DNA from 4 places in the Lysinibacillus capsici genome. Region 1 is predicted to be linked to each of the others. Evidence: predicted binding sites of a transcription regulator. Region 1 holds the regulator's gene; each other region holds the start of a gene.
The links. Region 1 encodes LexA, which represses DNA repair genes until DNA is damaged. Its sites were predicted from a motif close to CGAACATATGTTCG; they were not measured.

Region 1 (7,699 bases):
CCATTCCGTTCATAGCAGCACCCATTGCAAATTCACGAACACCGAACCAGATGTTACGTCCAGCATAGTTGTCTGCTGAGAAATCTCCTGCACCCTTCATCGTTGTTTTATTGGAGCCAGCAAGGTCAGCTGAACCACCAAAGAATGAAGGTGTTTTCTTCGCAATAGCATTAATTGCATCGCCTGAAGAAGAACGAGTTGCTACAGATTTACCTGCTTCATATACTGGTAACTCAGAAGCAAAGTCTTCTGGTAATTCACCATTCATCGCTTTCTCGAATTGAGCTGCTAACGCTGGGAATTCTTCTTTGTATGCAGCAAATTTTGCATTCCAAGCTTCCTCTGGCTGTGCGCCTTGCACTTCAGCAGCCGCATTAAATGTATCGTAAACTTCTGCAGGAATTTGGAACGGTTCATGTGCCCACTCATAAGCAGCCTTCGTTAAGACAACTTCATCTGTACCAAGAGGTGCACCGTGAGAATCTGCTTTACCAGATTTATTTGGAGAACCAAAACCAATCACTGTTTTCACTTCAATTAATGTTGGCTTGCCAGTAGATTTTTTGGCTTCTTCAATGGCTGCATTAATAGCATCTACATCTGTACCATCTGCCACTTTTAAATAATTCCAACCATAAGATGCAAAGCGTTTTTGAACGTTTTCTGAAAATGACTTTTCTAAGTCACCATCTAAAGAAATATCATTAGAATCGTAAAGCACGATTAATTTTTCAAGTTTTAAGTGACCAGCTAATGAAATCGCCTCTGCTGCTACACCTTCCATTAAGTCCCCATCGCCACATAACGCAAATGTGTAGTGGTCAACAATGTCATGACCTGGTTTATTGTAAGTAGCCGCTAAATGGCGCTCAGCCATTGCCATACCAACAGTCATAGCGATTCCTTGTCCAAGAGGACCAGTTGTTGCCTCTACCCCTACTGTATGACCATATTCAGGATGTCCTGGTGTTAATGAATCCCATTGGCGGAAGTTTTGAATTTCTTCCATTGGTAAACCATAGCCTCCAAGGTGAAGTAAGCTGTATAAAAGCATTGAACCATGGCCTGCTGACAGTACAAAACGATCACGGTTAAACCATTTTGGATTTGCTGGATTATGGCGTAATTGTTTTGTCCAAAGCGTATAAGCCATTGGCGCTGCTCCCATTGGTAAACCTGGGTGACCAGAATTTGCTTTTTCAATAGCATCGATTGACAAAGTTCGGATAGCATTAATTGCTAAAAGATCCGCGTGTTGAGTCATTATATTGTGACATCCTTTCTCGTCCTATATATTGTTCTTTTACAGTTTAGTCAACATTGCTTTAGAAAACAATGCTTTTTGTTATACTATTTGCGTTTTCATACATACTTTATTGAATTGTGTCACATTAATTTAGAAATTTATTTTTTTGTGCTTGTTTTACCTTCTCAGGCGTTACATCATTTCCTTCGGCATCGACCACTTTAACGTTTTCAATCGTATCTCGCATCGTTGCTCTAAACGTATCTAAATACTCCTTGCGAAGCGCTGTGCGCTCCTTTGCTTCTTCCTCTGTTAATTGTCCGCTTTTCGCTTTAGCAGATAATTCATTAATTCGGTTAATTTTTTCCTTTGATAACATGGTTACACACCTTTCAGTACCTAGCTTAATGACCTCAGTATGCAAAGTATAGCATGGTTTCCCTTAAAATGCAGTTATACCAACCCTTAAAAACACTTCTTAGCCATTATTTACATGACTTCCAGAAGTTAGAGGTGTATAACTAATAATAATAGGAAAAATTTGATAGATAATAGGAGGAGCTACCATGAACATCACAACACCTAGACTACTTATTCGAACATTTGAAGCCCAAGATTGGCAGGCTGTTTATAGCTATATGTCCGACAAAACGGTCATGCACTATATGCCAGAAGGTGTGTTGAATGAAGATCAGGTTCAACATTTCATAACAGAGAATAGCAACGAGCAAGCAAAACATTTCGCCATTGTTTTATGTGAACAACAGCGAGTCATTGGTCATCTTGTTTTCCACAAATACTTTGGCGACCATACGTATGAAATTGGATGGGTTATGAATCCTGCCTATCACAATCATGGTTATGCTTCTGAAGCTGCTCAGGCCCTATTAGATCACGGTTTTAATAAAATGAAACTTCATCGAATTATTGCCACATGCCAGCCAGAGAATATTGCTTCTTACCGAGTCATGGAGAAAATCGGGATGCGCCAAGAAGGATTTTTTAAAAAATGCATACCTCATGGAGAGACTTGGTGGGATGAATACTATTACGCTATTTTAGAGGAAGAATGGAACGATCTAAAGCTAAGAGGTGTGTGAAATGAAGAAAACTGCGGTGTTATTATACCCACAATTTAGTGAATATGAATTGAGTGTTGCTTTGTCCATATTAATGCAAGGCGGTAAACCCATCATCACACTAGGATCGAATACCAAACCTATCAGAGGAGAATCTGGTTTAAATTGTATAGCTGATTTATCCGTGAATGAAATAGAGCTTGACGATATTGATAGTCTACTATTACCAGGCTGTATGAATATTTCTACATTACAACTTGAAGAGAGCTTACTAGATTTCATTCGTTATCTATCTGCAAAAGGAGGAATGATTGCCAGTATTTCTAGCTCCCCTTACCTCTTGGCAAAAGCAGGTGTCTAAAAAAACAAGAAATATACAGTAGGACTACCTTTTGATGGTATGAAGCAGTTAGGGTGCTTTGAGCTTCATAACTATTCAGATGAACTAGTGGTACAAGATGGAAATATCATTACAGCAAGAGGAAGAGGTTTTATTCCTTTCGGTATTTGTTTCGGGCATGCGTTAAAGCTAAATTTTGATGAAAATTGGTATTAAGTGATGATTTAAAACCCAAATGTCCAATTAATCGGGCATTTCATGTTGTTGAAAAATGATGTCATTAGTAGAATGAGACCTTTTAACAAGGCTGTGGGGTGATTTCCGTTCCGCCAGCGTGCCACAGGAAAGCAAGTAGCCTGCAACGGAAATCCATTCTACCCTTCAATTGACTGTTTTGTTTTTCACACTGAAAAATGTCCAATCAGTTGGACATTTTTCGATTCTTATCTTATGATATATGTCTAATACTTTAGACAAAATGGAGGGATAATTCTGAAGAACATTATCAAAATTTTAAGAAAAAAATTAGGCATAACACAAGCTGCTCTTGCAAAAGAATGTGGAGTTGTGAGACAGACCATTAATAGTATTGAAAATGATAAATATGATCCGACCCTAGAATTAGCTTTTAAGATTGCTAAGGTTCTCAATAGCCGTATTGATGAGGTATTTATCTATGACTAAATTTCACCCAAATTATATGATTACAATGAAGGACTTCGTGAAAGAACACTCGACAATTTTAAGAAAACAAACTCAAGAAGTGCCGATACCCGTGACCACTGTGGACCGTAATACCCTCCTAGCCATGCTACAATATCTGAAAAATAGCCAAAATCCAACGCTAGCAAAAAAATATAAACTTCGCCCTGGAAGTGGACTCTCTGCTAATCAAATTGGCGTAAATAAACGCATGTTTGCTGTACTCTTTGATGACCAAGAAATGATGCTGATTAACCCTAAAATAATCAGTCATTCCCTTAATATGATTTATCTACCGGAGGGAGAAGGCTGTCTATCTGTAAATCGACCTGTCCCTGGTTTTGTACCGAGATATGAGAGAATTAAAGTCAAAGCTTACGACATCGATGGACATGAAAGCATTGTACAGTTACAGGGCTATGGGGCCATCGTTGTACAGCATGAAATCGATCATTTAAATGGCATCATGTTTTATGACCGAATAAATAAAGAGCACCCTTTCCAACTGCCTAATCATGTTATTATCGAAAGCTTTTCTTCCATTCAGTAGTTTTTTACAGAAAAAAATTAGCAGGAATATTACTTTCCTGCTAATCTTTCTTGGTGCTCTTGGAAACGACGATGTACAGTCGCCTTACTTACCTCAAAGCCTAACCCTCTAAGCGTTATAGAAATTTCTTCAAAGGTAAATCCACGTTTGCGTAGCTTCACAATTTCCTCTACAGGTAGATCTTTTCGCTCCTGCCCCTGCGGATTACCTCGGTTCGATAAATTATTTTCTGGACGATAACCATTTTCTACAGCACGTCGCATACCTCGTCGAATTTTAGCATTATGGATTCTACGCTGATATTCCTCTACGATTGCTAAAATTTCAAGCAGCATCGTATCCATTTCATTTAATTGGACTGGGCCTGCATCACGCATAGAAAAAACATCAGTTGCTGACTTTTGTAATAAATGTAATACAGCCATCCTTGCATTGCCTCGTCCTAAACGAGTTTCATCTTGGACAAAAAGAGCATTAATGTTCTTGTCTTTTATAAAATCAAGCATTTCTAGTAAGCCTTCACGTTCTACATCATAGCCACTATGTTGATCTTTAAACACGCCCTTCACCGCATAGCCTTGCTCTTTAGCATAGCGCAGCAACTCTTCCTGCTGGCGCTCTAATGAGGAGCTTTGTGTTTCTTTTTCAGTGCTTACGCGACAATAGACAACAGCCGATAGTTGATTATTTATCATTGTTCATTTCTCGCAATTTCGATAGTATTGATGGGACTGGCTTGATCACTCACTACAGGAATAACTAGAGATTTTCCCGCTACAATTTTAATATCTGCTAGTTCATTTTCAGTTTTTACAAGCTTTATCCAATCATCAGTACTCATTTTACCACGATATTGCTCGGCTAACGACCACAAGCTATCCCCATGTTCAATTTCAATTTCTGCGTAACTAACTTTTCCTGGATCTGTAATGTAAAGGTATGCTGCAAATAATAAACAAGCTCCTATTAAAATTGAGATATGTGTGTTTTTCTTAAACCATGTCATAATCATTACCCCTTTTTAAGAATGTTTGTTCGGAATGTATGTTCCCATAATAAAGCGAACAAACGTTTTTGTCAAACACTTTTCGAACCTATGTTTGCATACGTGTTCGCATTCTGTTATACTATCAAATAAGAAGATGATTTTAGAAAAAAAAGAGGTGAGCACTCATGAAAAAAGTTTCGAAAAGACAAGAGGACATTTTAGCTTTCATTAAGGAAGAGGTACGAGCTAAAGGATATCCACCATCAGTACGCGAAATTGGTGAAGCAGTTGGACTTGCTTCCAGTTCAACTGTTCATGGACATTTAGCTCGATTAGAACAAAAAGGCTTTATTCGTCGAGATCCAACAAAGCCACGTGCAATTGAAATTTTAGAGCCTGAAGAATCCATCCAAAAGCAACAGGTGATCCATGTTCCACTTGTCGGGAAGGTTACAGCTGGTTCTCCAATTACAGCAATTGAAAACATTGAAGAATACTTCCCATTACCCGATACGTACGGCACAAGTGAAGATCAATTGTTCATGCTAGAAATTATGGGAGAATCAATGATTGAAGCTGGGATTTTAGATGGAGATTTAGTCATTGTAAAACAAAAGGCAACAGCTAATAATGGGGATATTGTTGTAGCTATGACAGCTGAAGATGAAGCAACTGTAAAACGTTTCTTTAAAGAGAAAAACCATTTCCGTTTACAGCCTGAAAATTCTTCTATGGAACCTATTATAGTGGATCAAGTTTCTATTTTAGGACAAGTTGTAGGTCTTTACAGACGTGTACATTAACGATTAAAGCAGGTTTTGAGGATTATGTTCCTTTTAAGAGCATGTATCCTCTTTTTTACGCAAAAAAGAATCCACCTCCGATTGGATTCTTTGTACAATGCCTCTTCTAAGCTTCCTTCTTAAATTTTATGCTCGCTTCCACAAAGGCTGAAAATAGCTTTTGGGCACTCTCATCTCCTGCTATGGCTAGTTCCTCAGGATGCCACTGAACAGCCAAGCAAAATGGCATCTCCTCATGAACTACCGCTTCGATAATACCGTCGCTGGATTTTGCTGCTACTTTTAATTTTTCTGCTAACACATTCACCGCTTGATGATGAAATGAATTCACTGCTATCTTCTCTTGTTCAACGATAGTCGCTAATAGATTGTCAGCAATAATCTGTACAGAATGGGTAGCTACAGCTCGACCTGATTGTTGCATATGTTGAAGTAATTTAGTGCTAAAATGATCACTATCAATATCCTGATATAAGGTACCACCTAAAGCAACATTTAGCATTTGAATTCCTCGACAGATCCCGAAAATAGGCATCTTCCGTTGGAATGCGGCTTCAATTAATGCTAACTCGACCGTATCTCGCGCGGGGTGAATTTTCCCAAGCTTTAATGAAGGCTCAGCCCCGAATAGAAATGGGTGCACATCATAACCACCAGATAATAATAAACCGTCTGTAAGGGCTAAAATCTGTGCTGCCTCTTCTTCTACCCCAATTGGAATAATCAATGGAATTCCACCAGCTTCAATGATGCTTTTGCTGTAAGCCACATTTAATCGAGAGGATAAATCATCCTCAACAAAGGCTGTAATACCAATAATCGGTTTCACTTGCTTCCCTCCATATTCCTGAAAATTGAACAATTACCAAAAGCCTAGATACCAATTGATTAATCGATCGCCATAGAAAAAAACAATAACTGCGGCCAATGCAATAGATGGCCCAAACGGAATGGGTGTTTTTCTCCCCTGTTTGTTTTTCGATAACATGGTAATCCCGACAATCATACCAATCACTGCAGCTAAAAATAGCGTTAACAGTGTATCAATCGTACCCAGAACGAGACCAATTAAAAAGAATAATTTAATATCGCCTCCACCCATGCCACCGTTCGATAGCACAGCAATGATATATAATATGCCAAAACCAACCACAGCACCCACAAGAGAGTCCCACCACGGTGTTAATGGTGACAGCACTCGTCCAATAACTAGCACAGGTAAAAAGAATACTAACACCTTATCAGGAATTAGCATATAGGCCAAATCTGACACAACGATAATAACTAATAAGGAGATAAAAAGGAACGCTACTATCAATTCTATGCCCCAGCCTAGTTGCCAATAAGCAAAGGCAAATAATACACCTGTCATTAATTCTATGACTGGGTAAACCCAAGAAATTTTATTGCCACACCCCCGACATTTTCCTCCTAAAAATACATAAGACAAAACTGGTACTAAATCAAGCGCCGTCAGTCGTCTCTGACATTTTGGACAATGTGAAGGAGGATGTACAATCGACTCCTTCTGTGGTACACGTAAGCCAACTACATTATAAAAAGAGCCAAAGACAAGTCCAAATAAAAAAATAAAGATCGTATAAGCCATTTCCAATTTCATGTCCTCCTAAACCAATAGGCGCCCATACAATTGAAGTATGGTGCGCCTATAAAATAAAGTTATTGTTGTTCTTCGTAATAGAACGTCGTCACTTGCACTGTTGCCTTTAACGTAAGATCTGCATCTTTCTCAAGCTGTGCCTGCTCTCCAGGCAATTTAAATTCAATCTTATCGGTTTTCATGACACGCTCTAATTGTTCAACCTCCTGTAAAAAGCTTTCAAGAGAATTAAAATCAAGCGCACCCACCTCTAATATAAACGTAATAAGCTTTAGATTAGTTGGTAAAGAGTCCTCCGAAAGAGAGGCAATCGGTGTAATACTCTCTTTGTTCTGCTGATCACCATTGACCTCTGCCTCAGCCTGCTCCA
Region 2 (7,699 bases), 2.0 Mb from region 1:
GAAGATTGCAAAAGAGTACGGCATTTCGTTTGAAGATTTGAAGCGGCTCAATGTCCATCTTGCCAACCCAGATTATATTGTTCCAGGCATGGAAATTATATTGCCTGAAAAAATAAACAAAGAGCCGCATAGAGATTCACATAAAGAAATGCCGAAAAAGGAAACACAAGTGCATAAGGAGACACCAAAGGAAAGTCCTAAAAAAGAGGTACAGCGACCAATGCCACCACCACCGCCAATTGTACCGCCACCACCAGCACCTATGCCAATGCCAGAACCACAAATGATACCGATACCAATACCGATGCCAATGCCAATGCAGATGCCACAACAGCCGATGTGGGTACCGCAGCCTGTGGAAATGAATTGGCACCAGCAATTGGTGATGCCACAAATGGAGCAAAATGTTACAATACCACCTGTACAAATACAGCCACCACCTGTAGCTAAACCGAAGCCAATGCCACAACCAGCACCACATCCACCAATGCATATCATGCCACAAATGCCTGCCGTACCACATTGTTCAAGTTGCCATCAGCCGATCTATCATCAGATGTGGTGGCCGATGCCAATGCAGCCGCAGGTCGAGCATTATACGATGCCACAGCAGCAAATGTCCTATGACATGCCAGATCATAAAGTTGGTGGAATGGAAGACTTTTTAGAGTCCACATCACCATTCTTCCATACGCAAGATCACCAAATGAAGCCGCAAATGGATATGATGCCTGATATGAATATGGGGCAATCCTGTGGTTGTGGCACACAACCAATGATGATGCCTGATATGAATATGGGTCAATCTTGTGGCTGTGGCACACAACCAATGATGATGCCAAATTGGCAAATGGACCCTTGTCATTGCCCGCCACCACCATGTCCGACACATTGTCCACCACCATGCCCATCAGCAACAGGTCCTTGGATGTCACCACATTATTTCCCAGGCGGGATGACGCCTTATCGATGGTGAAAAAGCATATATTGTAGAAGAAGTAAAGCCAAATATTTGGAAATATAAGTATCGATCGAAAAATTATTTTGTCAAACGTGCAAAGCAAGTGGAAATTGCAGAGAAGGTAAGAACCATTCATCGCCAATTAGGACGTATGGAACCTTCTTTGATCCTACCATTAGTTCAGAGCGATGATGAGCAGTTAATTGTGCAAATGTGGCAAGAAGGAAGCCACGGTGCTAACTTTGCGCATAAAAAAGATCGTAAGGAATCTCTTAGACTATTAATCGCTTTACATGATACACATAAAAAGATTGCGTGGCAGCGCATGCCAGGCTTGCATACCTACTCACAGCTTTTAAAATGGCAAATGCGTTATATGCGTTTTAAAAGTAGAAGAAATGAGTTTCGAACATTTTTAACGAAAGAAGAAATTGATCAAATACTGCATTATAGTGATAAGTCATTACAATTGATTGCATTGGAAGATGCACCTGAAAAAGAGATTACGCTATTGCATGGGGATGTAGTTCATCATAATTTTTTATGGTGCTCCGATGGACAATTACGTTTAATTGATTTTGATTTAGCACACCTTGGTGAAGCGGATGACGAGTATATTTTATGGTTACATCGTGTGTTACCTGCTGTAGATTATGATCTTGGAAAGATTTTTGCAGAGTTACCTGGGCTAAAACGACTGGATAAAAGAAAGCTTCATCGTTTGAAATACCCGAATGAGTTATTACGAGAATGGCTGTTTGCTATAGATTTACCACTAGAGCAACAGCTAGTATTTTTAGATTATTTAGTACCGTTTACAAAACGAGCCCTCACCTATTGGCCAAAACTGTGGTACGATATTGATAGATTTGTCAAGAAATGACCGTCAATTGGCGGTCATTTTTGTCTGCGAACGGCGTTTCGACGCTACTTTTTGTCGAGCATTCGTTCGCTATATGCTATAATCGAAGACGACGATTGTGAGGGATTATAGATGTATGATTATTTAAAAGGACAAATTACTCGTATTACACCTGAATTTATTGTGCTGGAACAACAGGGGATTGGGTGGCAACTTAATACGCCCAATCCATTTGCTTTTCGAACATCTGCCCTTGAACAACAGATATATGTTCATTTGCATGTACGAGAGGATGCACAAGTTTTATATGGCTTCCCTAATCTAGATCAGCGTGAGTTATTCCGTAAGCTTATTTTAGTGTCAGGAATAGGACCAAAGGGCGCTTTAGCGATTTTAGCTACAGGTAATCCACAACAGGTTATTAGCGCAATTGAACGAGAGGATGAAGCGTTTTTAGTGAAATTCCCTGGAGTTGGTAAAAAAACAGCACGTCAAATGATCCTCGACTTGAAGGGCAAACTTGGTTCATTATTAGATACACTGGAGTTACCTAGTGCAGAAGATGAGTTACCTTTGTTTGGTGTGAATGCGTATAAACACGAATTAGAAGAGGCCTTACTTGCCTTAATGGCACTTGGCTATTCTGAAAAAGAGCTAGAAAAAATTAAACCACAGCTAGAGGATAACGATAAACTTGAAACGACAGATGCCTTTATGAAACAAGCATTGCAACTACTGCTAAAATTAAAATAAGGAAAGGAGGAAAGGTGCATGTCTGAACGTATGATGGCAAGTGAAGCAGGGAGCTATGATGAGCAGTTTGAGTTATCTTTACGTCCTCAAAAATTAGCCCAGTACATTGGGCAACATAAAGTAAAGGAAAACTTACAAATATTCATTGAAGCGGCAAAGCTTCGCCAAGAAAGTTTAGATCATGTGTTGCTATATGGACCTCCAGGACTTGGTAAAACGACCTTAGCGGCTGTTATCGCAAATGAGATGAATGTTAACGTACGCATGACAAGTGGCCCTGCGATTGAGCGTCCAGGAGATTTGGCAGCTATTTTAAGTTCACTAGAGCCTGGGGACGTTTTATTTATTGATGAAATTCATCGCCTGCCCCGTGCTATTGAAGAAGTATTATATCCAGCAATGGAAGACTTCTGCTTAGATATTGTGGTAGGAAAAGGTCCTGAAGCACGTTCTGTACGACTTGATTTACCTCCCTTTACCCTTGTAGGTGCAACAACAAGAGCGGGTGCCCTATCAGCTCCTCTAAGAGATCGCTTTGGTGTGTTGCTGCGCCTAGAATATTATGATGACCGATCGCTTGCAGAAATTGTTGTGAGAAGTGCACATTTATTTGAGGTAGAAATAGAGCAAGTAGCAGCAATGGAAATGGCGAGACGCTCACGTGGAACACCTCGAATTGCCAATCGTTTATTGAAACGAGTGCGAGATTATGCACAAGTGCTTGGAGATGGTATGATTACGGAGGGTCTTGCACAGCAAGCACTAGAGCTGTTACAAGTAGATCCTAGAGGGCTTGATCATATTGACCATAAACTTGTAACTAATATGATTGAGCGATTCCGAGGAGGACCAGTAGGCTTAGATACTCTTGCTGCATCAATTGGTGAGGAACGGGTTACGATAGAAGATGTATACGAGCCTTATTTGATGCAAATTGGCCTTATTCAACGTACCCCGAGAGGAAGAGTAGCCACACATTTAGCCTACGAACATTTTGGATATGAGTATCCCCAACAAACATAAAGAAGGAAGTTATTTTCATGCGTGTAGAAGATTTTGATTTTGAATTACCAGAGGAGCTTATTGCCCAAACACCATTAGTCGATCGTACAGCGAGTCGATTAATGGTCGTGACACCGGGCTCAAATAAAGTGGAACACCACCATTTTGCCCATGTATTAGACGAGCTACATGCTGGAGACTGTCTTGTACTAAATGATACAAGAGTTTTACCTGCTCGTTTAATGGGTGTAAAAGAAGAAACAGGTGCCCATATAGAAGTATTGCTACTGAAGCAAATGGCTGGTACAGATGAGTGGGAAACACTTGTAAAACCAGCAAAGCGTGTAAAGGTAGGAACAGTCATCACATTTGGAGACGGTTTATTAACAGCTACATGTACAGGTGAGCTTGAACATGGCGGACGTACATTTGAATTTCAGTATGATGGTATTTTTTATGAAATATTAGAGCAACTTGGTGAAATGCCGTTACCTCCCTATATTCGTGAAAAACTAGAGGATAAAGATCGTTATCAAACCGTTTATGCCAAAGAGCGTGGTTCTGCTGCAGCACCTACAGCTGGGTTGCATTTTACAGAGGAGCTATTAGCTCAAGTGAAGGCTAAAGGCGTAGAGGTTGTCTTTATTACGCTACATGTCGGTCTTGGCACTTTCCGTCCCGTTAGTGTAGACTCGATTGAAAACCATGAAATGCATGCGGAATTCTATAGTGTTTCAGAACAAGCAGCACATACAATTAATCGCGTAAAGCGTAACGGTGGCAAGGTAATAGCTGTTGGGACAACCTCTACTCGTACATTAGAGACAATTGGTTCTAAATATGAGGGAGAAGTGCGAGCAGAACAAGGTTGGACGTCTATTTTCATCTATCCAGGCTACAATTTTACGGTGGTGGATGGGTTAATCACAAACTTTCATTTACCAAAATCAACACTAGTCATGCTTGTTAGTACGCTAGCCACTCGTGAGACCATTTTAAGTGCTTATCAGCAAGCTGTAGAAGAAAGATATCGCTTCTTTAGTTTTGGTGATGCAATGTTTATACGTCCCAAAAAATAATAGTGGATAAAATCGGAGTACTGTTTTTACTTCAGATAAGAAAGGATTATTTATTTTATGACACAACCAGCAATTCGATATGAACTACTTCATACATGTAAACAAACAGGAGCACGTCTTGGCATTGTTCATACACCACACGGTTCCTTTGAAACACCAGCATTTATGCCTGTTGGCACACAAGCAACGGTGAAGACCATGTCACCAGAAGAATTAAAAGAGATGAATGCCGGTATTATTCTGTCCAATACGTACCATTTATGGCTTCGTCCAGGTAATGATATTGTCAAAGAAGCAGGCGGACTCCATAAATTTATGAACTGGGATCGTCCAATTTTAACGGATTCAGGTGGTTTCCAAGTATTTTCACTTAGTCAATTCCGAAAAATTGAGGAGGAAGGCGTTCATTTCCGTAATCACCTCAATGGAGATAAATTATTTTTGAGCCCAGAAAAGGCAATGGAAATTCAAAATGATCTAGGTTCTGATATTATGATGGCCTTTGATGAATGTCCACCATATCCTGCGACACATGACTATATGCTGAAATCAGTTGATCGTACAACGCGTTGGGCAAAACGCTGTAAGGAAGCACATCAGCGTCCAGAGGAGCAAGGTTTATTTGGCATTATTCAAGGTGGAGAGTACGAAGATTTACGTCGCCGCTCAGCAGAAGCGTTAGTAGAACTAGATTTCCCAGGCTATGCAATTGGTGGATTATCCGTTGGAGAACCGAAAGATGTGATGAACCGCGTTTTAGAATTTACTACGCCAATGATGCCTGAAAATAAACCTCGTTATTTAATGGGTGTTGGCTCACCAGATTCTTTAATTGATGGGGCAATTCGCGGTATTGATATGTTTGACTGTGTACTGCCAACACGTATTGCACGTAATGGAACACTGATGACATCAGAAGGACGTCTAGTAGTGAAAAATGCAAAATATGCACGTGACTTTGGGCCGATTGATCCGAACTGTGACTGCTATACATGTAAAAATTATTCTCGTGCCTATGTTCGTCACCTTATTCGCACGGAAGAAACGTTCGGTATTCGTTTAACATCCTATCATAATCTACACTTCCTATTAAAATTGATGGAGCAAGTGCGTGAGGCAATTCGTCAAGATCGTCTTGGTGATTTCCGTGAAGAGTTCTTTGAAAAATACGGCTTTAATGGGCCAAATGCAAAAAACTTTTAAACTAGACGAATAGGATCATTACATGCGCTAAATTAAAAAAGGACATTAGGCATCCCCTAATGTCCATCATCCATAGCAATAGTTTTGCAAATCATTCAAAACTTTGTAAAAAGTGAATATTTCTAGCAAAATATTGTCAATCATAGAAAAAATATTAGTAATTGAGAAAATTTTTGGGCTTGTCCATCGCTTTTTAATGGTGGAATAGTCTATACTAAAAAAGTGAGATTTGGAAAGGGGGCAAGATGCTATTATGGATCAATTATTAGGATTAGCACCAATATTATTAATGTTCGTTGCAATGTGGTTTATCTTAATCCGTCCAGCTAAAAAAAGACAGCAGGAAACACAAAATATGCAAAGTAGTTTGCAACGTGGAGATAAAGTCATTACAATTGGTGGTTTACACGGTGTTATTGATGCAATTGAAGACACAGCAGTGACATTAAAAATTGCTGACAATGTACGAGTGAAATTTGACCGTCAAGCAATTGGACGAATTGTCAATGACAATCAGTAACAAAGAAGAAAAGGCTTACAATAGGCGATAGCTATATTGTAAGTCTTTTTTATACAATATTGGATGGCTGTGTTTAAGTGTTTTTTGCAGTTGCAGTTTTTAATTTATGAATGAATGCCTCATCAGTATCATTGCCATTTATCGTTATTCTGCTTAATGTAAATAGGGAATCGCCTTTTTTTACACGTTTATTTTGTATGACAAAGGCCATCTTAAAGCCAGCTTCCTTGGCTAATTTGATGGTGGAGGGTGAATAAATCCCATAAGGATAGCTTATTGCAATGGGTTCATATCCTAGCTTTTCTTTGATTATTTTTCTTGAATGAATAAAATCATTTCTTACCCTTTCTTCATATTCAGCCTGACTCTCTAGTTGCCCATTCACAATACTAGGACCATATACTGCGCCATTAGGCTTACCATTTTTTGAAGGTAATTTATAATGTAAGTCCCAAGTATGACTCTGAATTGTAATATAATCCTTCATTTCCATTAATTGATCCCAATTCATCTTTGCAGTTTCATTTGGATAGTGATTGTTTCCATTCATCTCTAGGATTCTGCTTGCAATCACAAAAATTTCTGCATGCATACCATATTTTTTCAATATCGGGTAAGCTTTTTCATAATTACTAAAATACCCATCGTCAAAAGTAATTAACACAGGCTTTTGAGGTAACGGCGCTTGGTCGTTTAAGTAATCATATAATTGCTGAGCAGAAATGGCCTGATAGCCTTCCATTTTAAGCAATTTCATTTGATTTTCAAAGTTCTTGGGTGAAATAACTGTAGTATTGTTTATATTGTCCTCTAAATGATGGTACATAAGAATAGGTATTTCCTGTTCTTGATACCCGTAAATAAGATGAGGTCTAATAAGAAAAAGGATATAAACAAAAACGAAAACAATTATTTTTTTTGTCATGTCCTCACCTTGTTTGCATGTTTATTGTGATAAGCATTTAAGCTCTATGTTAGTATGTACGAACAAGTAGGGACTATTCCTTGAAAACTGTATAAAAAACAATAAGTAAGGTCACCTTGATAGTATGGGGGTGTTTATATGGAAGAATATTACCATATTATTTTTAGAACTTGCTTTTTGTATGTGTTTATCATCATCGTTTTCCGTTTAATGGGTAAACGAGAAGTAGGTGAATTATCAGTCATCGATTTGGTCGTATTTGTATTAATTGCAGAAGTAGCAGCCTTTGCGCTAGACGATTATAAAAATCCTCTCTTTAATGCGATACTACCTATCATTATTTTGCTCTTTATTCAAATATTAAGTGCCTTTTTGTCATTAAAGTTCAAAAAAA
Region 3 (7,699 bases), 1.2 Mb from region 1:
GTTTGATTGGCCAGTGTTAAAAATAATTTTAGGACCAGTAAACTTAGGAGAACACCAATGCTTGCCGCTATCCAAGCATCTTGCTTTGCTGCACCAGTAATACTCGAAGGGATAATTAAAATCGCTGTACCGATAGAATAGAGGAAGGTAACGATCGTAAACTGTCTTGAACTAATTATCTCTTTTTCCATCTAGTTACCCTCCATTTCTCAATCCATCCTTCTATTTTGTGAATGACACAATGTAATCCCTAATCGGTGTGAAGATAAAGGTAATCAAATCTAATGGGCTAGGAATATGGATTTTAAGGGCAATCCCCATATTTAAAGCCGTTCCAATAAGTAGCAAAAAGGAGAATACAATCATGGCTTTTCTATCCTGTTGCTTTTTTAGCTTTGGAATAAAAATAAGCGCAACAATGATTGCAATAATCAAGATAGCTACGGCTAGTACCATCTCATTACTCCTCCTTTGGCTTGTTTAATAATGAATTTTGCATCGTACCTGAACCTTGGGTTGTTACCTTTACATGAACAGCCACTGCTAAATCTGGAAAAATGGAAGTCCAGTCATCCTTGATTTTTTTCCACTGCTTTGGATCTGCCCGATGTAGGGCATCCCCAAATCCAAAAACATCGACTTCATATTGCTGTTGAATTTTCTCTACAGTTTTTTCAATGCGTTCATCAATCCCCTGGGCTGTTTTTTTATTAACGTAATCAATCGATTTATTTTTGGTAAGATCGATAACACATTCGACCTCTCCAACATTCTGCTCTACATTAATATGGACATCGATTTTCGGTTTCCCGTTTTTAAATGACCCTTTCACCTTTGTAGTGGATTGGGTGATTTCAGTAGACAAAGTCCCTTTATTAGGACAGGCGATGATTTCTATCGTACTTTGAATTTTGTCATTAAGAAAACTAATACTTTTGCTTTCGCTCTCAGTCAGTAGCCCTATATATTTATCGCCTTTAAAGACTGCTAAACCTGTATAACGTAATAGCACAGGTGTTTTAACACGTTGCACATTTGTTTGATCTACCCCTAATTTCTTATCGCCATGAACTTCAATAGCAGAAATTAACGCCCCTTTATGCTTATTGCTTAATGTATTGACTAATTCATCAATATTAACAGCTATCGTGGAGCCCCAAGCCTTCTCAGAGACATCAAGAGAATTTAACATTTTATTAGCAGGAACTTTTTCGATGGGTGTTAGTACATTTAATACTTCCTTTGCTGTTGCATCGTGAGACATAATGACGTCGAAATCCTTACGAAATTCATGGTCCCTTACAATTAAATCAAGTGCATCACTCATGCCTTCTTTCGCGAGATCTTCCCCTAATACAACCACTTGAAGGTGGGCAAAATAAGGTTTTCGTGCTGCAATAGTCGTCATTTTGCGAATGGCCTCAAAGATGGTTTCACCTCTCGAATGATAGCTAACGACAGGTGAGCGTTGAGTGGAAGCTTGTCGCACTGAGACTTCACTAGGATCGACAATTTGAACTGTAATTTCATATTCCTCATCTATTTTGTCAATGCCTAGTGCTACCACAATGGCTAATTCATTTAATTCTCGCTTACTCCAGCAACCACTTAACAGTAAAGTGAGGATACATAGTAAGCAAATCCAGTTTAATTTTGCCATATTCTATTCCTCATTTATCCTGAAGTTATTTCCTGCCTTTTACATTTGTATAGTTATGTCCTCTAACAATATTTTTTTGATTGACTAAACGAGGTCGTGTAAGTAATTTTCTACGCGGGAACAGCACAAATGCATCCTTCTGATCCTGTAATACCAACGGTGCGAATGGGCTTAAATAAGGTACACCAAATGAACGAATGCTACATAGATGAAGAGTAATTAGCATAATGCCAAACATTACACCGAATAAACCAAACATAGCAGCTAAGATCATTAATGGGAAACGTAGTACACGAATCGTATTCGATAAGCCATAGGCAGGGAATAGAAAGCTACAAATCGCTGTTAAGGCTACAATAATTACCATTACAGCGGATACGACGCCTGCATCAACTGCTGCCTGTCCAATAACTAAAGTACCTACAATGGATACCGCAGGACCGATTGTTCGAGGCATACGAAGTCCAGCTTCCCTTAAGACCTCAAAGGCAACCTCCATAATAAGCGCTTCTACTACTGCAGGAAAGGGTACGCCTTCCCTTTGTGAAGCAATGCTAATTAACATGGGTGTCGGTAGCATTTCCTGATGAAAGGTAGTAATCGCCACATACAAGGATGGTGCTACTAATGCTAGACTGATACCAAAGAAACGCAAGATACGTACAAGTGAGCTAATCATCCAATGCTGATAATAATCTTCTGCTGATTGTAAAAAGGATGTAAATAGCGCTGGAACGACTAAGACGAAAGGTGTGCCATCAACTAGAATCGCCACTTTGCCATCTAATAATTCACCTGCGATGACATCAGGACGTTCAGAGTTGTAGACGGTTGGAAACATAGAGTTTTTTGAGTCTTGAATAAAATCCTCAATATAGCCACTTTCCAGAATGCCATCAATATTAATACGATCTAATCGAGCCAATACCTCTGCGACGATTTTGTCACTGGCGATGCCATTTATATACATCACTGCTACATCTGTTTGTGTCACATCTCCGATAACGCGTGATTTTATCCAGAGATTCGGACTTTTTATTTTGCGACGAATGAGCGCTGTATTCGTACGCAAGGTTTCCGTAAAGGATTCCCTCGGTCCGCGAATTACGGATTCCGTCGATGGCTCTGTGACAGCTCGATCCTTGGCACTTCTAGTACTTGTCACAATCCCTTCGGCAAAGCCATCTAATAAAATAACCGTTTCACCATTGAGAATGGCATTGTAGAGTGTTGTGAAATGCTCAATATTCGTCACATCGCCTACCGTTAAATAGGAATTCCGAACATATTGATTAATGGTTGTTATTTCAATATCTTGTTCTTCTTCAATATTTGCCATCAGTTTATCGATAACAGAATCAGAAATAGTCGTTTTATCCGATAAGCCATCAATGGAAATAATGGCGAGGCTATGGGGATCAGTTTCTCCAATGGCAATTTCCCGTATGATAATATCATTACTATGCCCTAGTGACTGTTGAATGATTTTTATATTTTTAGATAGGGAAGTATACAATAAATCGTTCGTTGTATGGGATGGGGAGGTATCGGTATGGTTAGACATGGACATGTGTTTTCCTCCTCAATTGGTGGTTCATTACCTTTAGAATGGACAATTTTTTTGAGAGATAAACGAAAGAGATATGAAAAATCTAGCTATTTGTGGCAATATCACATTCCTTGCGACTTTTGTGTGTCTTGTTTTGGAATAAATAAAAAACAGTCTGTCCTTTCATTTATTGAAAGGACAGACTGCTTTATGTACGATAGTCGTATTGTAATTCATCTTTACTTGTATCAACATCAACATGTAAATTGTGATCGTTAAAGAACCAAAGATCTTTCTCATCAATATAATAAATAACACCATCAATTTCTGTCTGCACACCTATGGCAATAGGTTCCTCACGTGTCATGCCTAGTGAAAAGCCTTCATGAAACGGACTTGAGCCACCATAACGTGCATAAAAACGGATTGTATCACCAGGTTCAACTTCCATTTCATGTTTGAACCATTGTAGGGCTTCATCTGTCAATGCAATATTCATTTCAAATGCTCCTCTCTTCCTACAGCCATTTTACCTTTGGTTCGGTGCCGTTTTTAATACGAGCAATATTGGCACGGTGACGATAAATAATAAAGGTAAATAAAAAGGCTACCAAGATGCCTAATGCAAAGTCACCTGTAATAAAATAATAAACGATTGCATAGATAAGCGCTACTAAAGCGGCTATCATTGATGTTAAGCTGACGATTTTTGTGAGTTTTAAGGTCACAATAAAGGTAATAAATAGTAGGACAAAGAGTGGCCAAGAATAGCCTAATAATACACCAGCTGATGTTGCCACAGCTTTCCCACCACGGAAGTTGGCGAAGATCGGGAACATATGACCGATTACGGCGACAAGCCCCAGTAATAAAGGGTGGAGTGTAGTATCAGAGAAAACAGGAAGTGTCACGAGTAAGACAGCGGCAGTCCCTTTTAGGACATCCATCACCGTAACAATAATACCAGCCTTTTTCCCTAATGTTCTAAAAGTATTGGTTGCACCAAGATTACCGCTCCCGTGTTCACGAATATCGGTATTATAAAAAATTTTGCCTATCCATAATCCAGAAGGTATAGAGCCGATTAGATAAGCACATAAAATAATAAGTCCATTGATGATCATAGTTGGACTCCTTTCATTCATAGTCCATCACTTGGTACTAATAGTTTGTAACAAGTATTTTACACTTTTTCTTGCTAATCTACAATGTTATGAAGGAGATTTCATCCGAAGTCTTGAATCAATACAAAAGAGAATCTATTAGCGAGGACTAGGCTTTTAGACATAAATTTGTAGGAAGCACTAAAACCTTTATAAAAATATAGGCAAAATGGCAATTTTGTCAATCGTTCATTCCTTTGGTAGAATAGAAGTCTAACTTTATCCTGTTTAATCACAAGACACGAGGTAGTGTGCTTCTATTTGCAAGCATCACAACTATATTTTGCAACTTAGTAGGCTTCAATGCGTCAAATGATGATGGAAGCTAGAAGCAGTCTGTCTTGCTCAAATACCAATTTTAAGCAACTGTTGAAGATGTTTACTATTAATAAAAATAATCAAAACTGTGAGCAATTTTTAAAATTTTATTGGACCTGTCGCTAGCTATTGACAGGAAATGCTATTATTATTAGGATGAGAACATAAATAGAACATGTGTTTGTTTTTTGGAGGGGAATTTTTTTGACGAATAAACAGTCACCTAGCGTCTATAATGATGACGCTATACAAGTATTAGAAGGATTAGAAGCGGTACGCAAACGACCTGGCATGTATATCGGTTCGACGGATGGCCGTGGACTTCATCACCTTGTGTATGAAATCGTAGATAATGCGGTAGATGAAGCACTGGCTGGCTTTGGATCTCATATTATTGTCACAATTCATAAAGATCAAAGTATGAGTGTACGCGACTTTGGACGTGGGATGCCAACCGGTATGCATAAAATGGGCAAACCGACACCAGAAATTATTTTTACTGTGTTACACGCTGGTGGCAAATTTGGTCAAGGTGGCTATAAAACAAGTGGAGGTTTACATGGTGTTGGTTCTTCCGTTGTGAATGCGCTCTCAACATTTTTAGAGGTGACAATTCATCGCGATGGTAAAAAGTATCGTCAACGCTTTGAGCATGGAGGACAGCCTGTCACAACACTTGAAAATATTGGGCAGACCAAGCAGACAGGAACGCTTGTTCATTTCCTACCAGATGAAACAATTTTCTCTGTCACAAAATTCAATTATGATACGTTAGCAGAACGATTACGCGAATCAGCCTTTTTATTAAAGGGCTTAAAAATTGAATTAATTGATGAGCGCGAGGAGGGCAAGAGCGATGTGTTCTTTTATGAGAATGGCATCGAGGCTTTCGTTGCGTATTTGAATGAGGAAAAAGATGTCCTTCATCCAGTAAAATATGTAGAAGGCGTACAGGATGAAATCGAAGTAGAGTTCGCTTTCCAGTATAACGATGGTTATTCAGAAACGATTTTATCATTTGTTAATAATGTCCGTACACGTGATGGTGGTACACATGAAACGGGTGCAAAGGCAGCATTGACACGTGTCTTTAATGAATATGCAAGAAAAATTGGCTTGTTAAAGGACAAGGATAAAAACCTTGAGGGGACAGATATTCGTGAGGGCTTAGCAGCGATCGTGTCTGTTCGTATTCCAGAGCATTTACTGCAATTTGAAGGACAAACAAAGGGCAAGCTTGGGACAAGTGAGGCTCGTTCTGCCGTGGATAGCGTAGTGTCTGAGCAAATTTTGTATGTGCTAGAGGAAAATGCAGAGTTATCAGCTTCTCTTGTTCGTAAAGCGATTCGAGCGCAGCAAGTGCGTGAAGCAGCTCGTAAAGCGCGTGAGGATGCACGAAATGGCAAGAAAAACAAAAAGGGTAGTACGATCCTATCTGGAAAATTAACGCCAGCTCAGTCACGTAATGCGGCAAAAAATGAGCTGTATTTAGTCGAGGGTGATTCTGCGGGTGGCTCTGCTAAACAAGGTCGTGACCGTACATTCCAAGCGATTCTGCCATTGCGCGGGAAAGTAATCAATACAGAAAAAGCCAAACTACAAGATATTATGAAAAACGAAGAAATTTCAACGATTATCCATGCGATTGGAGCAGGTGTTGGTACGGATTTTGCGGTGGAAGATTCTGCCTACGATAAAGTAGTCATCATGACCGATGCGGATACGGACGGGGCACATATTCAAGTCTTGCTATTAACATTCTTCTATCGTTATATGCGTCCACTTATTGAGTCTGGGAAGGTCTATATCGCACTACCGCCGCTTTATAAAGTCTCAAAAGGTACTGGAAAAAAAGAAATCATTGAATATGCTTGGACAGAAAGCGATTTACAAAAGGCCATCAAAAAGGTTGGCAAGGGTTACATATTACAGCGCTATAAAGGTCTTGGCGAGATGAATGCAGACCAACTATGGGACACAACGATGAACCCTGAAACACGGACATTGATTCGTGTCACAATCGAGGATGGTGCACGTGCGGAGAGACGTGTCACGACGTTAATGGGCGATAAGGTAGAACCACGTCGTAAATGGATCGAAGCCAATGTAGACTTCGGTATGGAGGATGATTCTAACATTCTAGAGAATGAATTCATCCAACAAGAGGAGGACCAAGCATGAGTAGTACAGAAAAGTTCCAAGATTTACCGTTAGAAGAAGTGATGGGTGACCGTTTTGGTCGCTATAGTAAATATATTATTCAAGACCGCGCGTTGCCTGATGCACGTGACGGTCTTAAACCAGTACAGCGCCGTATTTTATATGCGATGTTTACGGAGGGCAACACACATGATAAGCCGTTCCGTAAATCCGCAAAAACAGTGGGTAACGTAATTGGTAACTATCATCCGCACGGCGATAGCTCTGTGTATGAAGCGATGGTACGGATGAGTCAGGACTGGAAGGCACGTCATATGCTCATTGAGATGCACGGGAACAATGGGTCAGTCGATGGCGATCCTCCAGCTGCGATGCGTTATACAGAGGCAAGACTATCTGCTATTGCTGCTGAAATGCTACGAGATATTGGCAAGAAAACGGTCGAGTTTGTGCCAAACTTTGATGATCAGGATATGGAGCCAACTGTTTTACCAGCACGTTTTCCTAACCTTTTAGTCAACGGCTCTACAGGGATTTCCGCTGGCTATGCGACAGATATTCCACCACATGCCTTAGATGAAGTACTGGATGCTGTGTTGATGCGCTTAGACAAGCCCAATGTTACTGTAGATGAATTAATGACGGTGATGAAAGGGCCTGATTTCCCAACGGGTGGCATCATTCAAGGTGTTGATGGCATTAAAAAGGCGTATGAAACAGGTCGTGGTAAAATCATCGTCCGTGCACAAGCAGTTGTTGAACCAATCAAGGGTGGTAAAGAGCAAATTGTTATCACTGAGTTACCATATGATGTAAATAAAGCGAATCTTGTGAAAAAAATTGATGAGC
Region 4 (7,699 bases), 2.0 Mb from region 1:
GGCAACATTTGTTTGTGCTAATTCTTCTAAATCAGCAGAGACATCCATTGTTGTTTCCGCACCACGGTGTACACCACCAATACCACCTGTAACAAAGATTTCAATACCTGCAAGCTCTGCACAGATCATTGTCGCTGCAACTGTTGTAGCACCTAATTTTTTCGTTGCTAGTAAGTAGCCTAAGTCACGACGTGAAGCTTTTGCAACACCTTGAGCATTACCGAACATTTCTAGTTCTTCATCTGATAGACCTATTTTAATTTTTCCATCAATTAATGCAATTGTTGCTGGGACTGCACCATTATCGCGAATAATTTGCTCAACTTCACGCGCAGTTTGCACGTTTTGTGGGTATGGCATACCGTGTGAAATAATTGTTGATTCTAACGCAACGATTGGTAGACCTTTTGCTTGTCCTGCTTTTACTTCTTCTGATAATACGATGAATTCTTTCATGTTGTTATTCCTCCATTTCATTTTTCAATAAATCTACTGATAATTCAGGTCTTACTGTATAAGGAGATGCCAATGTATTTTTTGCATTGGTTAATCCAGCATCAATACATGTCTCAAAAGATTGTCCAGTCAGCCAACTGTGAATAACAGCGCTAACAAAGGCATCTCCTGCTCCTGTCACATCTTCAATTTTGTCAATCACTTTAGCGGCAACATGACAAGGGGCAATCGTTGTAGATGCTGCATAAACGCCCTTGCTACCAGCCGTGATAATGACATGCTCCGCACCTAATTGTAGGAGCTGTTGTAAAGCTTTTTCATAATGGGTAGCGTTTTCAATTTTATGTCCAACAATCGTTTCCGCTTCATCTGTGTTACAAATAAACCAAGTTACGCCTTGTAATGTTTCAGGTAGTCGATTCATTTTTGGCGAAGATACTGGCACAATGACAAGTGGAATATCACGAGCAAGGGCTACTTGCTGGATATACGCCACTGTTTCTTTTGGACAGTTTAAATCCAAAATAAAACAGCCCGCGTTTACAAGCATTGTTTCATGTTTTTTCAACAAGCTCGGTAACAGAAGGTCGTAAACTTCCATATTTGCTACAGCTAGTGCTAGCTCACCCTGTTCATCCATGATGGCAGTATAAGAACCTGTGGAAGCCTCTGCAAGCTGCTCTACATAACGTAGATTCATAAAGGATTCCGAAGCCTCTTGGATCACTTGCCAATCAGCATCCTTACCTGCCGTTGTCAGTAGCGTCACTTGGTGGTTTAATCTGCCTAAGTTTTCAGCAATATTTCGACCAACGCCACCTACACTAAAGGAAGAACTGGCAGGGTTAGATGTTCCAAATTGAACATTGCCCTTGACATGGAATTTTCGGTCTAAATTAGCTCCACCGATGCAAATAATTTCATTTTCTTCGGGTAATATATAAGCACGACCTACAATTTTTCCTTGCTTCGTTAAACTAGACACTAAATTAGCAAGCACAGGACGCGACAGATTCATTGCATCTGCCATTTCTTGCTGAGACATAAACGGATTCTGGCGAATTAAAGCAAGCACCGCCTGTTCTCTTTCATTCATAGCATCACCTTTTATTATATTTGTTTATATTATAAACTTTTGTTTGTGTTATGTCAAAAGATTCTTTATTAAAAAAGTTGAACCTCATCTTACGAAGGTTCAACTTATATTTGTTTATGCTTGCTGAGGTGTTTGTTTTTTAACAATGATAACGAATAAGCTGGCCATTGCACAAAACATTCCTGCAAGGAAAAAAGCCCATGTATAAGAATTAAAAAATTTATAAATTAACCCGCCACCATACGCAGCAACCGCTGCTCCTGCTTGATGTGAAGCAAATATCCAGCCGTAGATAATACTGCTTTTTTGCGTACCAAAAATTTGTCGTGTCATACTGATGGTTGGCGGCACTGTAGCAATCCAATCTAGTCCGTAAAAAATCGTGAAAATCGTTAATAAAACAAATGATCCTTGTGCGAGTGCATAAGGGAGCAATAATAGAGATGCGCCTCTTAACAGGTAATACCAAAACAATAACCACCGATTATCGAAGCGATCAGATAACCAGCCAGACGCAGTTGTACCTAATAAATTAAAAATGCCCATAAAAGAAAGAAATGATGCGGCAGTGACTAAAGGAACGCCAAAGCTAATACAATAAGAAACAAAATGAGTACCAATTAATCCGCTTGTCGATAGCCCACAAATAAAAAAGCTACCTGCTAAGAGCCAAAATGCTTTAACCTTAATCGCCTCAAGTAAACCTTTAAAAGCCATCGCTATTGGATTCTTCTTTTGCTGTATTGGTTGTTCCTCTATAGCCTCCTCTTGTCCATAAGGAGTTAACCCCATATCCTGAGGTCTATTTTTTATAAAAAGCGCAATCATGAAAAACATTATGATACTAAGGAGTAGCATTAATGTGATAGCCCATCGCCAAGAATAGTGTTCAATAATGATAGCTAGAACTGGTAATAAAATTAACTGACCCGTGGCTGTACTTGCCGTTAAAATACCAACCGCTAATCCTCTGCGTTTTACAAACCAATGATTCGCCACATATGGGCTAAGGACGGTTAAAAAGAGACTTGCTCCAAGACCAATAATGCCCCCCCAAATAATGATTAGCTGCCAGGATTCACTCATCAAAAATGTTAAAGTCATTCCGAATACTAAAGTTGCCATAGCACCTAGCATCATTTTCTTTAGGCCTATGACTTCAAGCAACGCAGCCATAAATGGTCCAGATATGCCATATAAAAACAAACTTACAGCAAAAGCTAAAGCAATGGTTGAACGATCCCAGTGAAATTCTTTTTCAAGAGGATCGATAAACACGCCAGATGATGACATTGTAATTCCTGCGACAATTATCGAGAAAAATGTGACGATTAAAATAAACCAACTATAATGAACACGCTTCACCTCAACACCTTCTTTTCTTTGATAGACTATAAAACATGTATATACATGTTTTAGTCTGCTTATTTCATTTATATGTATATACATGTATAATCATAGTAATCGTTCATAAAGCTGTCAAGAAGGAAATTCTAGTTATTGGGTGTATACTTATAATGAGTAGAATCCCCTTAAAGGAGTACTGTCGATGAAGAATCAACTTAAAAATATTGATTATACACAAATTTGTGTTTGTGCAAACCTTAGAAAAAAAACAAGGGTTGTCACACAATTATATGATAAGCTGCTACAGCCTACAGGTTTAAAAGTTACACAATATTCAATGCTTGCACATATCGACCTTCAACAAGCTGTCTCAATCAGCCGTTTAGGTGAAATTTTACAACTGGATCAAACCACTATAACACGTAATATTAATCTATTAAAGCAACATGGCTATGTTGAGTTAAAGCGAGATACCAATGATGCTCGTACCAAAAAAATAACGCTCACTGAAAAAGGTTTAGAAAAGCTGCATGAAGCAGCACCTATTTGGCAAGGCATTCAAGATAGAATTATCGAGGATATTGGAACCGAAAAATACGCAGATTTCTACGATACCTTGCGAACAATGCAAAAAATTATTCAAGCCTATGACGAAGTATAAAAAAAGCGCCCACAGTATAGGGCGCTTTTTGCCATGCTCTTAATATTGAATAAGTGTTTTAATATTTAAATCGCCAAGCTTTTCGCGACCATTTAATTCTAGAAGTTCAATCAGGAATGCACAGCCTACTACCTGACCACCTAATTGTTCTACTAAACGAACCGTTGCTTCAACTGTACCACCAGTCGCTAGTAAATCATCACAGATTAAAACTTTTTGACCAGGCTTAATTGCATCATGATGCATTGTTAACGTATCTTTACCATATTCAAGACCGTAGTCTGCACTAATTACCTCACGTGGTAATTTACCAGGTTTACGAACAGGGGCAAAGCCGATTTCAAGTGCATAGGCAACTGGACAACCGATAATAAAACCACGTGCCTCAGGGCCAACAATAATTTCAGCGCCCACTTCTTTTGCATATTCTACGATTTGGTCTGTTGCATATTTGTATGCAGGACCATTATCCATAATTGTTGTAATATCTCTGAAGGTAATGCCCTCTTTCGGCCAATTTTCAACCGTTGTAACGTATTGCTTTAAATCCATGTTATTGCTCCTCCTACGAAACGTTATTCGTCCGCTGATGTTAAACGTTCATCAAACCATTGTTTTAATTCTATATAAGGAGCATAGACAAGCTTTTGCTCCATTTCAATCTGTTCTGAACGTTGTTTGTAAGACGGTGCCTCTGTTAGTGCTTGTTTTGGAGCATTCACGTTGACAGTCGTCAGTCCACTCTCCATTTTAACAAAATCAAGCTCAAAAAACACCTGTGTCATAAATTTTAGTGTATCTAATGGCCACCCCGTATGCTTCGCTAAATCTGCGATATGCATATCAAGCGGAAAGGCTGGTCGATTTTTCAAAAACTTATAATACCAAGCAAATTGCTCACGAGTAGGTAGACCACTGAAGTATTGCGAGTCAGGCATATAAAAATGAGCATAAATACGTGAAGGGGCTGTCTTCTGTAAAACGTCCTCTAGCTTTTGAACATTGTGTGGCAAGTCTAAGAGCACGATGTAATCACTTTGTTCAATATTTGAAAGGGCTGGGTCAACCAGTGTAATAGGTTCACCGATTAATGATTGATAATAGGTCATCGTTTCTGGACGAAAGGCGATAAACCGGGCCACGTCCTTCGGTACCGTATTCAGCCATCGAGCTGTTTGACGGATACCACGAATATCAAATAACTGCCATTCTGTAGTTTGGACATCCTCGATCATAAATTGGGCTTTTTTACGTCCCTGCCATTCGTTAATTTGCAAATCGCCTATAAAGGAAACTTTGATGCCATACGTTAATTCATCATGTAAATGCCCTTTGTTAAAACCAACACTATCCAATTTATCATAGCCGTTTGTTATTTCCATTTTAATATGATTCTCGCCCGCTCCAATTTTACGCATGGAGGCGATTTCTACATTCTCCAGCACATACACAGGCTTAGGGAAATCTGTGCCAAATGGTCCTAGTGTTGAAATTTCCTCAATCGCATCCGCTGAAATTTCGTCTATGCTGAGCGGTATATCAATATGCACTACAGGTGTTAATTGCTCCTCTGTTAAACAGGCTCTTGCCTGAGCATCTAAGCGAGTACGTAGTTCATCCACATGCTCTAATGATAAGGTCATACCTGCAGCCATAGGATGTCCACCAAAATGCGGTAAAATATCTCGATTTTTAGCTAGTTCATTATATAGATGAAAACCTTCAATACTTCGAGCAGAACCTTTTGCTATGCCCTTTTCGGGATCGAGTGACAGCACAATCGTTGGGCGGTAATACAGTTCAACGAGACGTGAGGCTACAATTCCTACAACACCTGCGTTCCAGCCCTCGCCAGCAACAACAAGAACTAAGGAATGGCCGATTTTTTCATCTGCTTCAATCAGTGCGATGGCTTCATCTGTAATACTTTTCACAATATCTTTGCGCTCGGTATTGCAGGCATTTAGCTTTTTTGCCAATGCGGTTGCTTTAGCATTATCCTCCGCCATTAATAATTCGACACCAGGAGCTGCTTCACCTAGACGACCAACAGCATTCAATCGTGGACCAAAATAAAAGCCAATCGTTTCTTCTGTAATTTTCATCTGCTCTGTACTGGCTATGTCACACATCGCTTGTACCCATGGACTAAGGGAACGACGCATTTCTTGTATGCCCCTCTTCACGAGATAGCGATTTTCATCCACCAACGGAACCAAATCTGCTACAGTGCCAATCGCCACAAATTCTATTAGATGGCTTGGTAGTTCACCATAAAGAGCATGTGCCAGCTTAAAGGCTACCCCTACTCCTGCTAGCTCGCCAAATGGATATTGCCCTTCTGGTATTCGGGGATGAAGAATAATATCTGCTGGTGGTAGCTCCTCACCTGGCTCATGGTGATCTGTCACAATGACATCCATACCAAGCTCCTTTGCTACTCGAATAGGCTCAATACCAGATATACCATTATCCACTGTAATGATTAACTGTACACCCTCTTCATAGGCCTCCCGAAATAGGGCTTCATGCGGACCATAGCCATGGATAAAACGATTCGGAATTTTAAAGGAGACGTCTGCTCCAAGATCTAGTAAAACATGTAACATAACGGTTGTGCTTGTCACACCATCCGCATCATAATCACCATACACTAAAATTTTCTCACCATTTTCTAGTGCTTGTTCAATTCGTGCTACCGCTTCAGCCATACCATGCATAAGAAATGGGTCATGGATATTTGCCTCAGTCATATTTAATAAGCTTTCTGCCTCAGCCGTTGTTTCGCAGCCTCGTGCTGCTAAAATTTTTGCTGCAATCGCAGAAAGTTGTAAGTCATTTTGTAATGCTTGTACAAGTGTTGCGTCAGGACGCTCCACCTGCCATCTTTTTTTCGATAGAATCATCTGCTCACTTCCTTACGAAAGCTATTATACCGAATTTCTATAGGTTGCGCACTATCCGTTAGATTGATAGTTTTATCCATCGATTTTTAATTTCTATTCGTCACTTTTCCATTTCTTTCATCATCAAAAAAGCCTACTCTTCTAAAGAGTAGACTTTTCTAACACACCTTTCGAGGCGGCTACTAATGCTTCCACCGTTGCCAAATCTCCTTGATGCAATGCCGTCACAATGGCACTACCGACAATTACACCATCTCCCAAAGCCCCCATCTTTTTCACTTGCTCTGGTGTTGAAATACCAAAGCCTGCAAGCACAGGGATTGGACTTGCTTGACGTAAGCTTGCAAAATGCTGTTCTAAATTATTGGCAAAACGCGATCTTGCTCCTGTGATCCCATTAACGGTCACTGCATAAACAAAGCCCTGACTAGCTGCTGCGATGCGTGCTATACGCTCTGGAGGGCTTGTTAATGAGATAAGCTGTACCACATCAATGCCATATGGATTTAATGCATCACGTAACAACTCACTCTCTTCCAACGGGACATCTGGTACAATTAATCCCTTAACTCCCCCAGCTACACAGGCTTGCGCAAAAGGCTTTAAGCCATATGCTAATACTGGATTGAAATAAGTCATGACTACGAGAGGCACTGTTATTTCATCTCTAAATGACGCGAGTGTTTGCAACACGTTTCTTAATGTCACACCAGCTTTGAGTGCACGTTCTCCTGCTCGTTCGATTGTTGGACCATCAGCAACAGGATCTGTAAAAGGAATCCCTACTTCAATAGCTGTTACCTCTAATTGCTGCAGTTTTAAAATAGTTGGCTTAATGGTCTCTAGCCCTCCGTCACCTGCCATAATATAAGGTATAAAAGCTTTATGACCTTCAGCTTTTGCCTGTTCGATCGCTTGCTGTAAAGTTGTCATTTAACATCCCCTCCTAGTGCAGCTCGAACTGTGTGAACATCTTTATCTCCTCGACCAGATAAGCACACAACAATGATCTGATCTTTTGCCATGGTCTTTGCAAGTTTTGCCGTATAAGCAATGGCATGAGAACTTTCAAGTGCAGGCAGTATCCCTTCCGTTCGGCTTAATAATTGTAGTGCCTCCAGTGCTTCAGCATCTGTGATGGAGTCAAATTGAGCTCGACCAATATCATGTAAATAACAATGCTCTGGTCCTTTCCCTGGATAATCTAACCCAGCTGAAATAGAATGTGCTTCT

Region 2: ruvA (Holliday junction branch migration protein RuvA) is a predicted target of LexA. The motif match lies at 1,900-1,913, and genes of this name have one in related genera.
Region 3: parE (DNA topoisomerase IV subunit B) is a predicted target of LexA. The motif match lies at 4,861-4,874, and genes of this name have one in related genera.
Region 4: LCP48_RS16270 (carbohydrate kinase) is a predicted target of LexA. The motif match lies at 1,585-1,598, and genes of this name have one in related genera.

The regions. Positions count from the first base shown of each region.
Region 1 is NZ_CP084108.1:1,347,919-1,355,617, reverse strand. Features, by position in the region: gene tkt (transketolase) at 1-1,264, opposite strand, end outside; gene LCP48_RS06355 (DUF896 domain-containing protein) at 1,392-1,625, opposite strand; gene LCP48_RS06350 (GNAT family N-acetyltransferase) at 1,813-2,346, shown strand; gene LCP48_RS06345 (DJ-1/PfpI family protein) at 2,348-2,686, shown strand; gene LCP48_RS06340 (helix-turn-helix transcriptional regulator) at 3,158-3,349, shown strand; gene def (peptide deformylase) at 3,342-3,917, shown strand; gene LCP48_RS06330 (YneB family resolvase-like protein) at 3,947-4,612, opposite strand; gene yneA (cell division suppressor protein YneA) at 4,609-4,923, opposite strand; gene lexA (transcriptional repressor LexA) at 5,091-5,708, shown strand; gene LCP48_RS06315 (gamma-glutamyl-gamma-aminobutyrate hydrolase family protein) at 5,815-6,537, opposite strand; gene LCP48_RS06310 (prepilin peptidase) at 6,571-7,323, opposite strand; gene LCP48_RS06305 (hypothetical protein) at 7,389-7,699, opposite strand, start outside.
Region 2 is NZ_CP084108.1:3,322,872-3,330,570, reverse strand. Features, by position in the region: gene LCP48_RS16385 (LysM peptidoglycan-binding domain-containing protein) at 1-976, shown strand, start outside; gene LCP48_RS16380 (phosphotransferase) at 1,065-1,844, shown strand; gene ruvA (Holliday junction branch migration protein RuvA) at 1,956-2,576, shown strand; gene ruvB (Holliday junction branch migration DNA helicase RuvB) at 2,595-3,599, shown strand; gene queA (tRNA preQ1(34) S-adenosylmethionine ribosyltransferase-isomerase QueA) at 3,617-4,657, shown strand; gene tgt (tRNA guanosine(34) transglycosylase Tgt) at 4,715-5,860, shown strand; gene yajC (preprotein translocase subunit YajC) at 6,114-6,380, shown strand; gene LCP48_RS16350 (polysaccharide deacetylase family protein) at 6,454-7,305, opposite strand; gene LCP48_RS16345 (DUF421 domain-containing protein) at 7,444-7,699, shown strand, end outside.
Region 3 is NZ_CP084108.1:2,558,140-2,565,838, reverse strand. Features, by position in the region: gene LCP48_RS12610 (GerAB/ArcD/ProY family transporter) at 1-191, opposite strand, end outside; gene LCP48_RS12605 (hypothetical protein) at 223-456, opposite strand; gene LCP48_RS12600 (Ger(x)C family spore germination protein) at 461-1,660, opposite strand; gene LCP48_RS12595 (spore germination protein) at 1,686-3,230, opposite strand; gene LCP48_RS12590 (HesB/YadR/YfhF family protein) at 3,418-3,708, opposite strand; gene plsY (glycerol-3-phosphate 1-O-acyltransferase PlsY) at 3,728-4,330, opposite strand; gene parE (DNA topoisomerase IV subunit B) at 4,895-6,871, shown strand; gene parC (DNA topoisomerase IV subunit A) at 6,868-7,699, shown strand, end outside.
Region 4 is NZ_CP084108.1:3,303,150-3,310,848, forward strand. Features, by position in the region: gene LCP48_RS16265 (pseudouridine-5'-phosphate glycosidase) at 1-456, opposite strand, end outside; gene LCP48_RS16270 (carbohydrate kinase) at 461-1,552, opposite strand; gene LCP48_RS16275 (MFS transporter) at 1,667-2,917, opposite strand; gene LCP48_RS16280 (MarR family winged helix-turn-helix transcriptional regulator) at 3,102-3,560, shown strand; gene LCP48_RS16285 (adenine phosphoribosyltransferase) at 3,600-4,112, opposite strand; gene recJ (single-stranded-DNA-specific exonuclease RecJ) at 4,136-6,466, opposite strand; gene trpA (tryptophan synthase subunit alpha) at 6,608-7,399, opposite strand; gene trpB (tryptophan synthase subunit beta) at 7,396-7,699, opposite strand, start outside.